DNA from 2 places in the Limnobaculum zhutongyuii genome. Region 1 is predicted to be linked to the other one. Evidence: predicted binding sites of a transcription regulator. Region 1 holds the regulator's gene; the other holds the start of a gene.
The links. The regulator LexA, encoded in region 1, represses DNA repair genes until DNA is damaged. The targets are predictions, from matches to a motif close to TNCTGTATGTACATACAGNA.
Positions count from the first base shown of each region.

Region 2: the regulator LexA is predicted to act here: its motif matches at 1,408-1,427, upstream of rmuC (DNA recombination protein RmuC).

Region 1 covers NZ_CP034752.1:3,722,984-3,728,981, forward strand. The annotation lists gene zur (zinc uptake transcriptional repressor Zur) at 1-226, shown strand, start outside; gene EKN56_RS16605 (hypothetical protein) at 620-1,174, shown strand; gene lexA (transcriptional repressor LexA) at 1,303-1,914, opposite strand; gene EKN56_RS16615 (diacylglycerol kinase) at 2,003-2,380, opposite strand; gene plsB (glycerol-3-phosphate 1-O-acyltransferase PlsB) at 2,501-4,954, shown strand; gene EKN56_RS16625 (tryptophan 7-halogenase) at 5,084-5,998, opposite strand, start outside.
Region 2 covers NZ_CP034752.1:4,266,013-4,272,010, reverse strand. The annotation lists gene EKN56_RS19155 (sensor histidine kinase) at 1-656, shown strand, start outside; gene EKN56_RS19150 (DedA family protein) at 824-1,357, shown strand; gene rmuC (DNA recombination protein RmuC) at 1,488-2,993, shown strand; gene ubiE (bifunctional demethylmenaquinone methyltransferase/2-methoxy-6-polyprenyl-1,4-benzoquinol methylase UbiE) at 3,085-3,840, shown strand; gene EKN56_RS19135 (DUF4291 domain-containing protein) at 4,081-4,647, shown strand; gene EKN56_RS19130 (hypothetical protein) at 4,664-4,996, opposite strand; gene EKN56_RS19125 (hypothetical protein) at 5,072-5,263, opposite strand; gene EKN56_RS19120 (DUF7677 family protein) at 5,670-5,990, shown strand.

The sequences.
Region 1 (5,998 bases):
TAAAATAGAATCCACCAATAGCTATGTTGTTTGCCACCATGTAGGTGAACCACTGCATACTTCCGCACTGTTTATTTGTGATAACTGTGGCTTAGTCACTGAACATCACGCAGAAGGAATCGACCAACTACTTAAAGAACTGGCAGAGAAAAGCCACTTCACTATTCAACATAGCGTACTTGAAACTCATGGCATTTGTTCGCAATGTGCTAATAAAGCAGGATAAAAGCAATATATTTTAAGGAATAAAAGAATAACTGTGATTGATTTACCTTGCTAATAGAGCAAGCTATATAAAACTACACTTACAAATAAGAATAAATGAATAAATATTCTTTATATCCACATACTAAATTCATAAAAAACCATAAATAAAACCAACATAACAACATGTTTTTAAAAACAATTAATATACATTAACATTCTTACAACGTTGAATCAGACATACATTAAGAATAATAAATAACACACTTTGTTATTCATTCACCTCAATTATCTTTTCTATTTTATTTTTCTTGCAAATAGAGTATATATTAGCAGCATATTTATAAGTACATTATCAGTAACACATCTTAATGATATAGCTATATATTGTTGGTTATTTTCCAGGGAAAACAAGATGAAGCAGTTTATATGGGCGCTTTTTGCTGTCGCAGGAACACTGGTCAGTGCTTCAGCCAGAGAAACGATGACGCCCATAACATTGACAACTGACGGTGAACAGCAAATTGAAGCTCAAAACTGGCGTGAAGTCACCGGACTTCCTGGCCAATTACCTGAGCGCTGGCAGTTTATTGAAACCGATTTATCCTCTATCTGGCTGCTAAAAAATTTGGATGACCCAAATTTGCTGGGGCGCATTTCAACACAAACCCTTGATGAAGGCATTCAACTCAAAGATGAAGTGGATTCCATCGCTGATAGCTTTAAATTTCAGTCGGTTGATATTACCCGCCGTACAGAAACCTATGGCGATATTGATACTGAGCAATTAGAAGTCAGCACCAAAGATGGAGAACAAGACGTCGCCGGTATCTTTGTGTTTATGAACTATCAGAACAAAATTTATACTATTTTGCTCACCAGCCATTCCAGCATTAATAAGCTCCAGCAGCACCGGCACCAATTGATGAATAATATTTTAGTAGCCAAAAGTGCCCCATCCGGTGCGTAACTGATGACTCATTCCGATCGATATGCTTCAGTAATCGCCATTAAAAAAGCGCCCTAAGGCGCTTTTTGGTTTCCTGCAATATCAGTTATCCGTTCTCACATCAGCTGATATCTGATTTTTAGATTTAATTACATCCAGTCGCCATTACGAATAACACCGACAGCAAGCCCTTCAATGGTTAAACTCTGCTCACGCAGATCAACCACGATGGGTGAAAACTCTTCATTTTCAGGGAGTAATTCAACTACGTTACCCTGTTTTTTCAGACGCTTAACCGTAACTTCATCATCAATACGCGCAACCACTACCTGACCGTTACGCACATCCTGAGTTTTATGAACAGCAAGCAGATCGCCATCCATAATACCAATGTCTTTCATTGACATACCGCTGACGCGCAGTAAAAAGTCAGCGTGTGGCTTAAACAGTGCCGGGTCTATCTGATAGTGGCTTTCCACGTGTTCCTGAGCCAGTAAAGGTTCACCTGCGGCGACCCGACCAATTAACGGGAGACCTGCATCTTCGGTTTCCAGAAGCAGACGAATCCCTCTGGAGGCCCCATTAATAATTTCAATTACCCCTTTACGGGCTAAAGCTTTTAAGTGTTCTTCAGCCGCATTGGGTGACTTAAACCCTAAGGTTTGGGCAATCTCTGCACGAGTCGGCGGCATCCCTGACTGATTGATATGGTCACGAATCAGGTCATAAATTTGTTGCTGTCTGGCGGTTAGTGCTTTCATTTCTCGATTCCCTTACCCTGTTTTTTTATACAGTTATGCTGTGAGTATATACAGGTATTCGCCAGATGAAAACCTTCATACTTCATATTTACGAGATATATCGAGAAAAATGACTCCAGAGCACAGAAACCCAGACAAACAGCGCCAGCAATATCATAATTAATACGGCAGCGGATCCCATATCCTTCGCCCGACCCGACAACTCATGGCGTTCGGTACCGATACGATCAACCACCGCTTCAATCGCGCTATTAATAATTTCAAAAGCCACAATCAATACCACAGAACCAATCAGTAAGATTCGTTCAATAATGGAAACATCCAGCCAACTGGCCAGAATGATAGCGACCACCAACAGCACAATTTCCTGACGAAAAGCAGCTTCATTTTTCCAGGTGGCCCGCAGACCACCCCACGAATACCCTGCAGCTTTAATGATACGAGTAAGTCCTGTCACCTGGTTCATTCACAATTCCTCAAGAAAATTCTACTCAATTTTAGCAATTATCATTCATCACATCATCACAGATCGCGCCGAGTTCTGGTATTCTGGCGACTCGTTATCTATATGAGGCTCGAAACATTTATGTCTGGTTGGCGTAAACTTTACTATAAGCTATTGAATATACCAATAAAAATGCTGGTTCGTAGCAAGTGTATTCCTTCTGACCCCATCGCTGAATTGGGATTGGACACCACTCGTCCAATACTATATGTCCTGCCCTATAACTCAAAAGCAGACCTGTTAACCCTACGTGCACAGTGTCTGGCTCAGGAATTACCCGATCCATTAGAACCTTATGAGATTGATGGTCAGCTACTGCCCCGCTATGTTTTTATTCATGAAGGACCGCGAGTATTCAGCTATTACGCCCCTAAAGAAGAGTCGATAAAGCTATTTCACGACTATCTGGACCTGCACCGTAATCATCCCGACCTGGATATCCAGATGGTTCCAGTCTCAGTGATGTTTGGTCGTTCTCCGGGTCGCGAAGGTCATGACAGCCATGAAGCTCCTCGCCTTCAACTGTTTAACGGTATCCAGAAGTTTTTTGTCGTGATGTGGTTAGGCCGTGACAGCTTTGTCCGCTTTTCCCAAACCGTGTCGCTACGCTATATGGCAGATGAGCATGGCACCGATAAGACCATTGCCCAAAAACTGGCCCGGGTTGCCCGCATGCACTTTGCCAGACAGCGTCTTGCCGCAACCGGACCAAAATTGCCGATGCGTCAGGATCTGTTCAATAAATTACTAACCTCAAAAGCCATTGAAAAAGCGGTTGAGGAAGAAGCGGCATCGAAGAAGATATCTCTGACGAAAGCAAAACAAAATGCTGTCGATATGATGGAAGAGATTGCAGCCAACTTTAACTATGAAACGCTGCGAGTGACTGACCGGGTGCTCAGCTGGACATGGAACCGACTCTATCAGGGTATTCATGTTCATAACGCCGAGCGAGTGCGTCAGTTGGCTCAGGATGGCCACGGCATTGTCTATGCGCCGAGCCACCGTAGTCACATGGACTATCTGCTGCTCTCCTATGTGCTTTACCATCAGGGGCTGGTACCACCGCACATTGCTGCCGGTATCAACCTCAACTTCTGGCCAGCAGGTCCTATCTTCCGTCGACTGGGTGCGTTCTTTATTCGCCGGACGTTTAAAGGCAACAAGCTCTACTCTACCGTGTTTCGTGAATATCTGGGTGAATTGTTCAGCCGGGGTTATTCCGTTGAATACTTTGTTGAGGGTGGGCGTTCACGTACCGGTCGATTGCTGGAACCGAAAACCGGCACGCTTTCCATGACTATTCAGGCTATGCTGCGCGGCGGTAATCGCCCTATTACGGTTGTGCCAGTCTATATCGGTTATGAACACGTAATGGAAGTGGGTACTTACGCCAACGAACTGCGTGGAGCAACCAAAGAGAAAGAGAACCTCTGGCAGGTAGTTCGCACCATGCGTAAGCTGCGTAATTTAGGATTAGGCTACGTGAACTTTGGTGAACCTATCCCATTAATGACCTATCTGAATCAGAATGTACCGAACTGGAGAGAATCTATCGATCCGATAGAAACGCCAAGACCAAACTGGTTAACACCGACAGTTAATCAGATTGCCGGTAAGCTGATGGTTAATATTAATAACGCAGCGGCGGCTAACGCGATGAACCTGTGTTGTACCGCGTTACTGGCCTCTCGCCAACGTGCCCTGACCCGCGAGCAACTGCTGGAGCAACTTGATTGTTATATCCAACTGCTACGCAACGTACCTTATGCCAAAGACGCGACCGTTCCATCCAGTACGCCAGAGCAGATGCTGGAACATGCGCTGAAAATGAGTAAGTTTGAGGTCGAGAAAGACAACGCCGGTGAGATCATTATATTAGCCCGCGAACAAGCGGTTCTGATGACTTACTACCGTAATAACATTCACCATATGTTAGTGTTGCCGTCGCTTATCGCCAGTATTGTGATGTATCATGATGGTATTTCTCGTCAGCAGATTATTGAGCAGATTTCACTGATTTATCCACTGCTGCGTGAAGAACTGTTTATGCACTACAGTGAAGAAGAGCTACCTGCAGTGATTGAGACCCTGATTGATGAGCTGGAACGTCAGAATCTGATTCGTCAACAGACTGAGGGGTTACTGGTGCTGACACCTTCCCGTATTCGTACGCTACAGTTACTGGCTGCCGGCGTTCGGGAAACATTACAGCGCTATACCATTACACTATCTTTACTGCGCAATAACCCAAGCATTAACCGCGGCATGCTGGAGAAAGAGAGCCGGTTACTGGCTCAACGTCTGTCTGTTTTACACGGTATTAATGCGCCAGAATTCTTTGATAAAGCCGTCTTCTCTACGTTGGTGGCAACACTGCGTACCGCAGGATATATCAATGATGTGGGTGATGCGGTTCCGGAAAACATGCAGGCCATGTATGACATGTTAACCCGCCTGATGACACCGGAAGTAAAACTGACGATTGAAAGTGTTACTGTCGCCACCGCTGAAAGTGAAACGCCAACCGAGTAACGGGTAAATTGCCAGCCTTTGGTATGGAGGCTGGCAGTCATCCCACCGGCATCAATCTAACCGTTTAAGTGAGAACCACAAAAAAGCCTGCTAATTAGCAGGCTTTTGTTCATTACGGATAAGGGGTAATTACCAGCCCTTCTCTTTAACTTTCTTAACAAAGTCCAGCGCTTTCTGCTGCTTATCTTTAGACAGCCACAGTAAGTCCATACCCGCTGCACTTACCGGAACCAGCCCTAAAGGAACCGCAACTGACATCCAGTTAACCGGATGGAAGATACCGCCCCAACCATTGATTGCGTAGTTTTCTACGTCAATCATATGTGGTGTACGCTCCTTAATACATTTTCTGAACTCGGCATAGCGTTCCGTCATTGGCGATTTATTCACTTCTTGCCACAGCGGAGTATCGTTACGAGTACAGTCATAATGCATACGCAGGAAGTCACGAATACCGTGCCATGAAGCCAGGTTAGCTTCGTTATACTCACGGATACTGTTCTCAGAGATAATCCCCTGGCTCGATACCAGCACCCGCTCAAAGTTACGCAGCTGTTCAATCATCTGACCAATTGAGGTTGCTTCCAGCGGCTCAACGAAACCAGAAGAGAGACCCAGAGACATAACGTTCTTAATCCACACTTGCTCATAGCAACCCGGATCAAAGCGAATAGTTTTATGAGGCTCAATTTCAAATCCGAGATACTTCTGAATCTCATCAATGGCATCAGCTTCGCTCTTATGTTTGCTGCTGAACACATAACCAGCACCAACACGAGTAGATAGAGGGATCTGCCACATCCAGCCTGCATCCATCGTGATTGCACGAGTAATCAGCATTGGATTTTTATTTGGGTGAGGCATATAGAATGGAATAGCGCTATCCATCAACAGATAGTCTTTAAACGTCTGCCAACGAGCACCAGGCATCTTCGCCATGACCTGACGGGTCAGACCACTGGAGTCGATCAGGAAGTCGAGCTCAACTTCGCCTTTCTCAGTGATAAGTTTAGTAACCAGCCCTTCTTCATTACGAACAAAGTC
Region 2 (5,998 bases), 540 kb from region 1:
AGCAGAGGCAGTTACTGGCGCAATCGGAGATTAAGCTACTCCATGCGCAGGTTAATCCTCATTTTCTGTTTAATGCGTTAAATACGCTGTCAGCGGTAATACGTAAAGATCCCGGTCATGCCCGTCGTCTGGTGCTATCGCTCTCCACTTTCTTCCGTAAGAACTTAAAGCGCAGTAACGATGAAGTTAGCCTGAGCGATGAGTTAGAGCATATCAATGCCTATCTGGAAATAGAAAAGGCGCGTTTTGCCGATCGGCTAACGGTCGATATCGATATACCGGATGCGCTATTACCTCTTTCTTTACCTGCATTCTCCCTGCAACCTATTGTGGAAAATGCCATTAAGCACGGCACCTCTCAAATGTTGACGGAAGGTCATATCAGCATTAAGGGCTATTTTGATACCACCGATCTTCACCATCCGGCACTGGTTCTATTGGTAGAGGATAATGCGGGTAATTACTACCCAAGGCCAAACGGCGACGGTTTGGGTATGAATCTGGTGGATCGCCGCATTAAAGCGCGTCATGGTTACGACTATGGGGTGACGGTGGAAAGCCAGTCGGAAGTTTATACGCGAGTCACTATTCGTGTTCCGGCTATTGGTGGTGAGGATTTGCTTAGTATGGCGTCAGAGGCTAAGCCTGCGGCTTAATGGTCTGGCGCTATTGATATGAAGAGAAACCGGGGATTCGCCCGGTTTTTTTATGTCACTTATCGGGTAAACATAAGCATGTTGTATAATGTATAAAAATCAAAAGAATATTGCTTTTTACTGTCGATATCTTGCTAAATGTGGATGTAAAAAACGGGAGTAGCTGCGTGACCCTTGACGATATCATCACATCAATCATGAATTTTGTCCGCGACCATCAGGCGTGGGGCGCTCCTATTGTTTTTTTTCTGGCGTTTGGCGAATCTATCGCCTTCCTCTCTTTGCTCATTCCTGCCACGGTTATTCTGATAGGTATTGGTGCGATTATTGGTGAGAGCGGTATTGCTTTCTGGCCCATATGGATTGCCGCCTCTCTCGGTGCTTTTTTTGGCGACTGGATATCTTACTGGTTAGGCTGGCGCTATAAAGAGCGCATTGCGCATATCTGGCCCTTATCGCGTAACCCACAAATGCTGGTTCGCGGTCAGCACTTTTTTGATCGTTGGGGAACCATTGGCGTCTTCGTTGGCCGGTTTTTTGGTCCTTTTCGCGCCACCGTACCGTTGGTGGCCGGGATTTGCGAGATGCCGCTAAAATCTTTTCAGGTCGTTAATCTGACTTCCGCCATGTTGTGGGGCTTTTTGATTCTGGCTCCCGGCGCCTTTGGTATTCAATGGATTGCTCACTATCTGCGCTTTTAGCCATTCCGTTTATAGATAATGGGAACAATTACGCATAATCAGCCAAAACAATCTGGACATTTATACAGTATTCTCTTACTTTTAACGCTTATTAATTTGTGATGCTTGCATATCAAAAGCCGGAGGCGCGGTGGATAACAGCTTGATGATGATTTTTGCTGCTGCGCTGGCAGGGTTATTACTGGGTGGACTGGTAATGGCAATTTATAACCAGCGCCATCATCTGCAGCAGGAAAACCAAATCGCATTGCTGACTGCACAGTTGGATCAGGCGGATTCAGACAATCAACAGTTACAATCAGAACGTAAAATTCAGCAGCAGGAATTGCAAAAAGGTCAGTTGGATCTGCGCGATCTGTATGCGCGTCTGGCAGCGCTACAGGAGAAAGCCCAACAGCAGGCGCTCTGGCATGAGGAGTGCGAACGGCTGAATCAGGAATTGCGTAGTCTTCAGGGCATTAATAATTCGCTGGAGGTAGAGCTGCGGGAGATGTCCACTCGTCTGGAGGAGACGCGCTTTGCTTCCGAAGAGAAGCAGCGTCTGTTAATCAGCAGCGAACAGCGATTAACGGTGCAGTTTGAGAACTTAGCCAATCGTATTTTTGAGCAGAGCGGGCGTAAGGTGGATGAACAAAATCGCCAGAGCCTGGATCGGCTATTACTTCCGCTGTATGAACAGTTAGACGGATTTCGCCGTCAGGTTCAGGACAGTTATGGGCAGGAAGCTCGGGAACGCCACACACTGACCCATGAGATCCGCAATTTACAGCAATTAAACGCCCAGATGGCCCGTGAAGCGCTTAACCTGACCAAAGCCCTGAAAGGGGATAATAAAACTCAGGGGAACTGGGGTGAAGTGGTGCTAAGTCGGGTGCTGGAAGCCTCGGGTTTACGTGAAGGCCATGAGTATCAAACTCAGGTTAATATGAAGGGTGAAGAGGGTAATCGTCAGCAGCCGGACGTAATCGTTCATCTTCCGCAGGGGAAAGATGTTGTTATTGATGCTAAGATGTCGCTGGTAAGCTATGAGCGCTATTTTAACAGTGATGATGAGCAAGAACGCAGTCAGGCGCTGCATGAACATATTGCTTCCATCAAGTCGCATATCCGCTTGCTTAGCCGTAAAGATTACCACCAGCTTCCGGGATTACGCTCTTTAGATTATGTGCTGATGTTTATTCCGGTAGAGCCTGCTTTCTTATTAGCCATCGACAGGCAACCAGAGTTAATCAGTGAAGCATTGCAGAACAATATTATGCTGGTTAGTCCAACGACATTGCTGGTGGCATTAAGAACCATCGGTAATTTATGGCGCTATGAGCATCAAAGCCAGAATGCCCAACAGATCGCCGATCGGGCCGCGCGCCTGTATGATAAACTTCGGCTGTTTGTTGACGATATGACATCGCTGGGCATGAGCCTTGATAAAGCGCAGGATAACTACCGACAGGCGATGAATAAGCTGTCTCAGGGGCGAGGTAATGTCATTGGGCAGGTAGAAAGTTTTCGATCGTTGGGGGTTGAAGTCAAACGCCCGATGAATACTGCGGTATCGGAACAGGCTTTAGCTGAATCGATATCAAAAATACCGGATAACACCACTGAATCAGCGAATTCTTCTGATATCACCGAATGATAGTAAAAAAGAGTTATTGGTGAGTATGTTTCAGATTGTTTCTGGTAGACTAAATTTATTCATATGACTTATTAAATCAGGTTGAATCATGATGAACGAAACGCAGGAAACTACGACGCACTTTGGTTTCCGCACGATAGAAAAAGATCAAAAAGTCGCAATGGTTGCTGAGGTTTTCCATTCTGTAGCTTCAAAATATGACTTGATGAACGACTTAATGTCATTCGGGATTCACCGGGTTTGGAAACGATTCACTATTGATTGTAGTGCGGTTCGTGAAGGGCAGAAAGTGCTCGACCTGGCAGGTGGAACCGGTGATTTAACGGCAAAGTTTTCTCGTCTGGTTGGCGAAAAGGGAGAAGTCGTTTTAGCCGATATTAATGACTCCATGCTGAAAATGGGCCGCTCTAAGCTGCGTGACATGGGCATCATCGGTAACGTCAACTATGTACAAGCTAATGCAGAAGCGTTGCCCTTTCCGGACGATTACTTCGACTGTATTACTATTTCTTTCGGGTTGCGTAACGTCACCGATAAAGATAAGGCGCTGCGCTCAATGTTCCGCGTGCTGAAGCCGGGTGGTCGTTTACTGGTGTTGGAGTTCTCCAAGCCGGTAGTGAAATTACTCAATACGGCTTATGACGCTTATTCATTCCATGTTTTACCAAAGATCGGTGAGATGGTTACAAGCGACGCCGACAGCTATCGCTATTTAGCGGAATCCATCCGTATGCATCCCGATCAGGAAACCCTGAAAGGCATGATGGAAGAAGCCGGGTTTGACGGCGTTGGCTACTTTAACCTGACGGGCGGGATTGTTGCGCTGCATCGGGGCTTTAAGTACTAATCAGAAAAGCAGGCGTATTGCGTCTGCATATACTGACGGTTTGGTAGATATGGTTTTCTGCTAAGGGAGTTAGCAGAGATAAAGGGAGGCGCGTTGCCAGTGGTAACGTGCGTGTATACCGCCATATTTACCTTACAATTATCGGAATTCTAATTGATATTTCACCAAACCTCTTCCCGTATTATGATTTTCTCCTACTGACATAGTTCTTCATCATCAGGTAATAAAAGGATTTCCGATATGATGCCATCACCCCCTCACCGTCAAATTCGGGCGCTGTTTGACGATAATACCATTCGAGTTTATCAGGCCTATTCCAACCAAATTGCCGATTCGGCACTGGCTCAGGGTACGTTTGTTTCCCCTCCGTTTAAGATGGTACGTATGACCTGGATAAAGCCGTCATTTCTCTGGATGATGTATCGTGCTGGATGGGGCTATAAAGATGCCGGTCAGGCGCGCATTCTGGCTATGGATATCACCCGCGAAGGCTTTGAATGGGCTCTGGAACATAGCTGTGGCAGCCATGCGGAACCATCAATGAGCAAGGAACAATGGGAGCAGGTTAAACGCGATTCTCCGGTTCGTATTCAGTGGGACCCTGAACGTAACCTGTTGCTTCATCCCCTTGAATATCGTTCTATCCAGATTGGTTTAGGGGAAGAGGCGGTAGATCGTTATGTAAACCAGTGGATATGTCGGATCACTGACGTGACGCCATTGGCCCATGAAATTCGGGCATTGGTGGTGAAAGGCGAGATGGAGAAGGCTGAGGCGTTGTTGCCGCTGGAGAGGGTTTACCGGTAGTTTACGGCCCAGTGCTTTAGAAATAGAAGAAGATTCCGGTGTTGTGTTTTAGCGCGCTATTGACCAGAGTGAGTAGTTTTTGCAGGATTTCACAATTGGTTGAGACCAGTTTAGATTCAATAATCTGTTGCGCATGAAGAAGGCGCTCGTTGCTCAAGAGTTTCTCATCTTCAAAATCATCAATCATGATGTTCAGGGCTTTGTTTATCTGTTCGATAACACCAGTCTTCCAGAGCACCTTGTATGCTTCTTCACTGAGATAAAACTCAATTAAGTCTCCAGCAATGCAAGCGTCGAGATCCAAACGAGCCATAGCTGCTTTGCTGATGGGGACGGAGATGTGTTTCATTATTATTTCCTTGGCTAACAAATATAGACGCCATACCGACGTCTATAAATTTCAATAACAGTAGCAGGCTTTGGATTACCCGTTACTGGCATAAAGCACCGAAAATAACGCTGCCATTTTCTCGTACAAGATAAACTGTAGCGACTCTTTTACCGGGGCGTCTTCCAGCTTAACCACCACGCTAATCAGGGCCAGACACTGTTCCGCCAGTTCCAGTGGATCGCTTGGAGCCAGTTTGTTTGGCGCAATATCCGTTGAATTAAGCATGGGAATTTACCCCGCTTAATTTACAGCTGGCTATAGCAGAAGATCGTTTATTGGATCCGGATCGGAAATAAGATCTGACGAGTATAAATTTAGAGTGAGTTTGGGTATGCTCTTTAACAGCCATGATGTTACCTCGTATAACGTTGTGGTCAGAAACCCCGTTAGTGTGTCGAGCACTGCGGGGTTTTGCTTTTTGGCGGCGAAATATTCACCGGCATGATTACGGTATATTTATCCAGCAAATGGGTCAATTGGTGAGGCGCTGTTTTCATTGGGGAATTTGGGATTTTGGGGATGTATCGCAAAAAGCGGTTTTATTGGGTGGGCAGGTGTTAGGCGCAGTGGATTGTATTGAATTAAACACTATAAAATAGAAAATTCATTTTATCTGATGGGATGAAATCACTTGAAACTGAGTAACAGCCTTAGTGGAACAATAAGAACATTCGCATATTTTATGTCGAGCGGAAGTCATTATATGCTGAAGGGTATCAATTACCTTGAGTTGTATGGAACAGACCCCAGTGCTATTGAACAGGTTTATGCCATCTTTATTAATGTTCTGGAAGTGGATAACGAAGGTACGGTACTGAATGCTCATTATGCACAGAGAAGAGCGACAGATTACTTAAAAGCCTATTGTGACCCCAATTTTAAGGTTCAACCTGCTTATGAAGATTGGGAAGTGGAATTATATGGTCCTCCACCATTAAAAGATTTAATTTAAGTTACGGG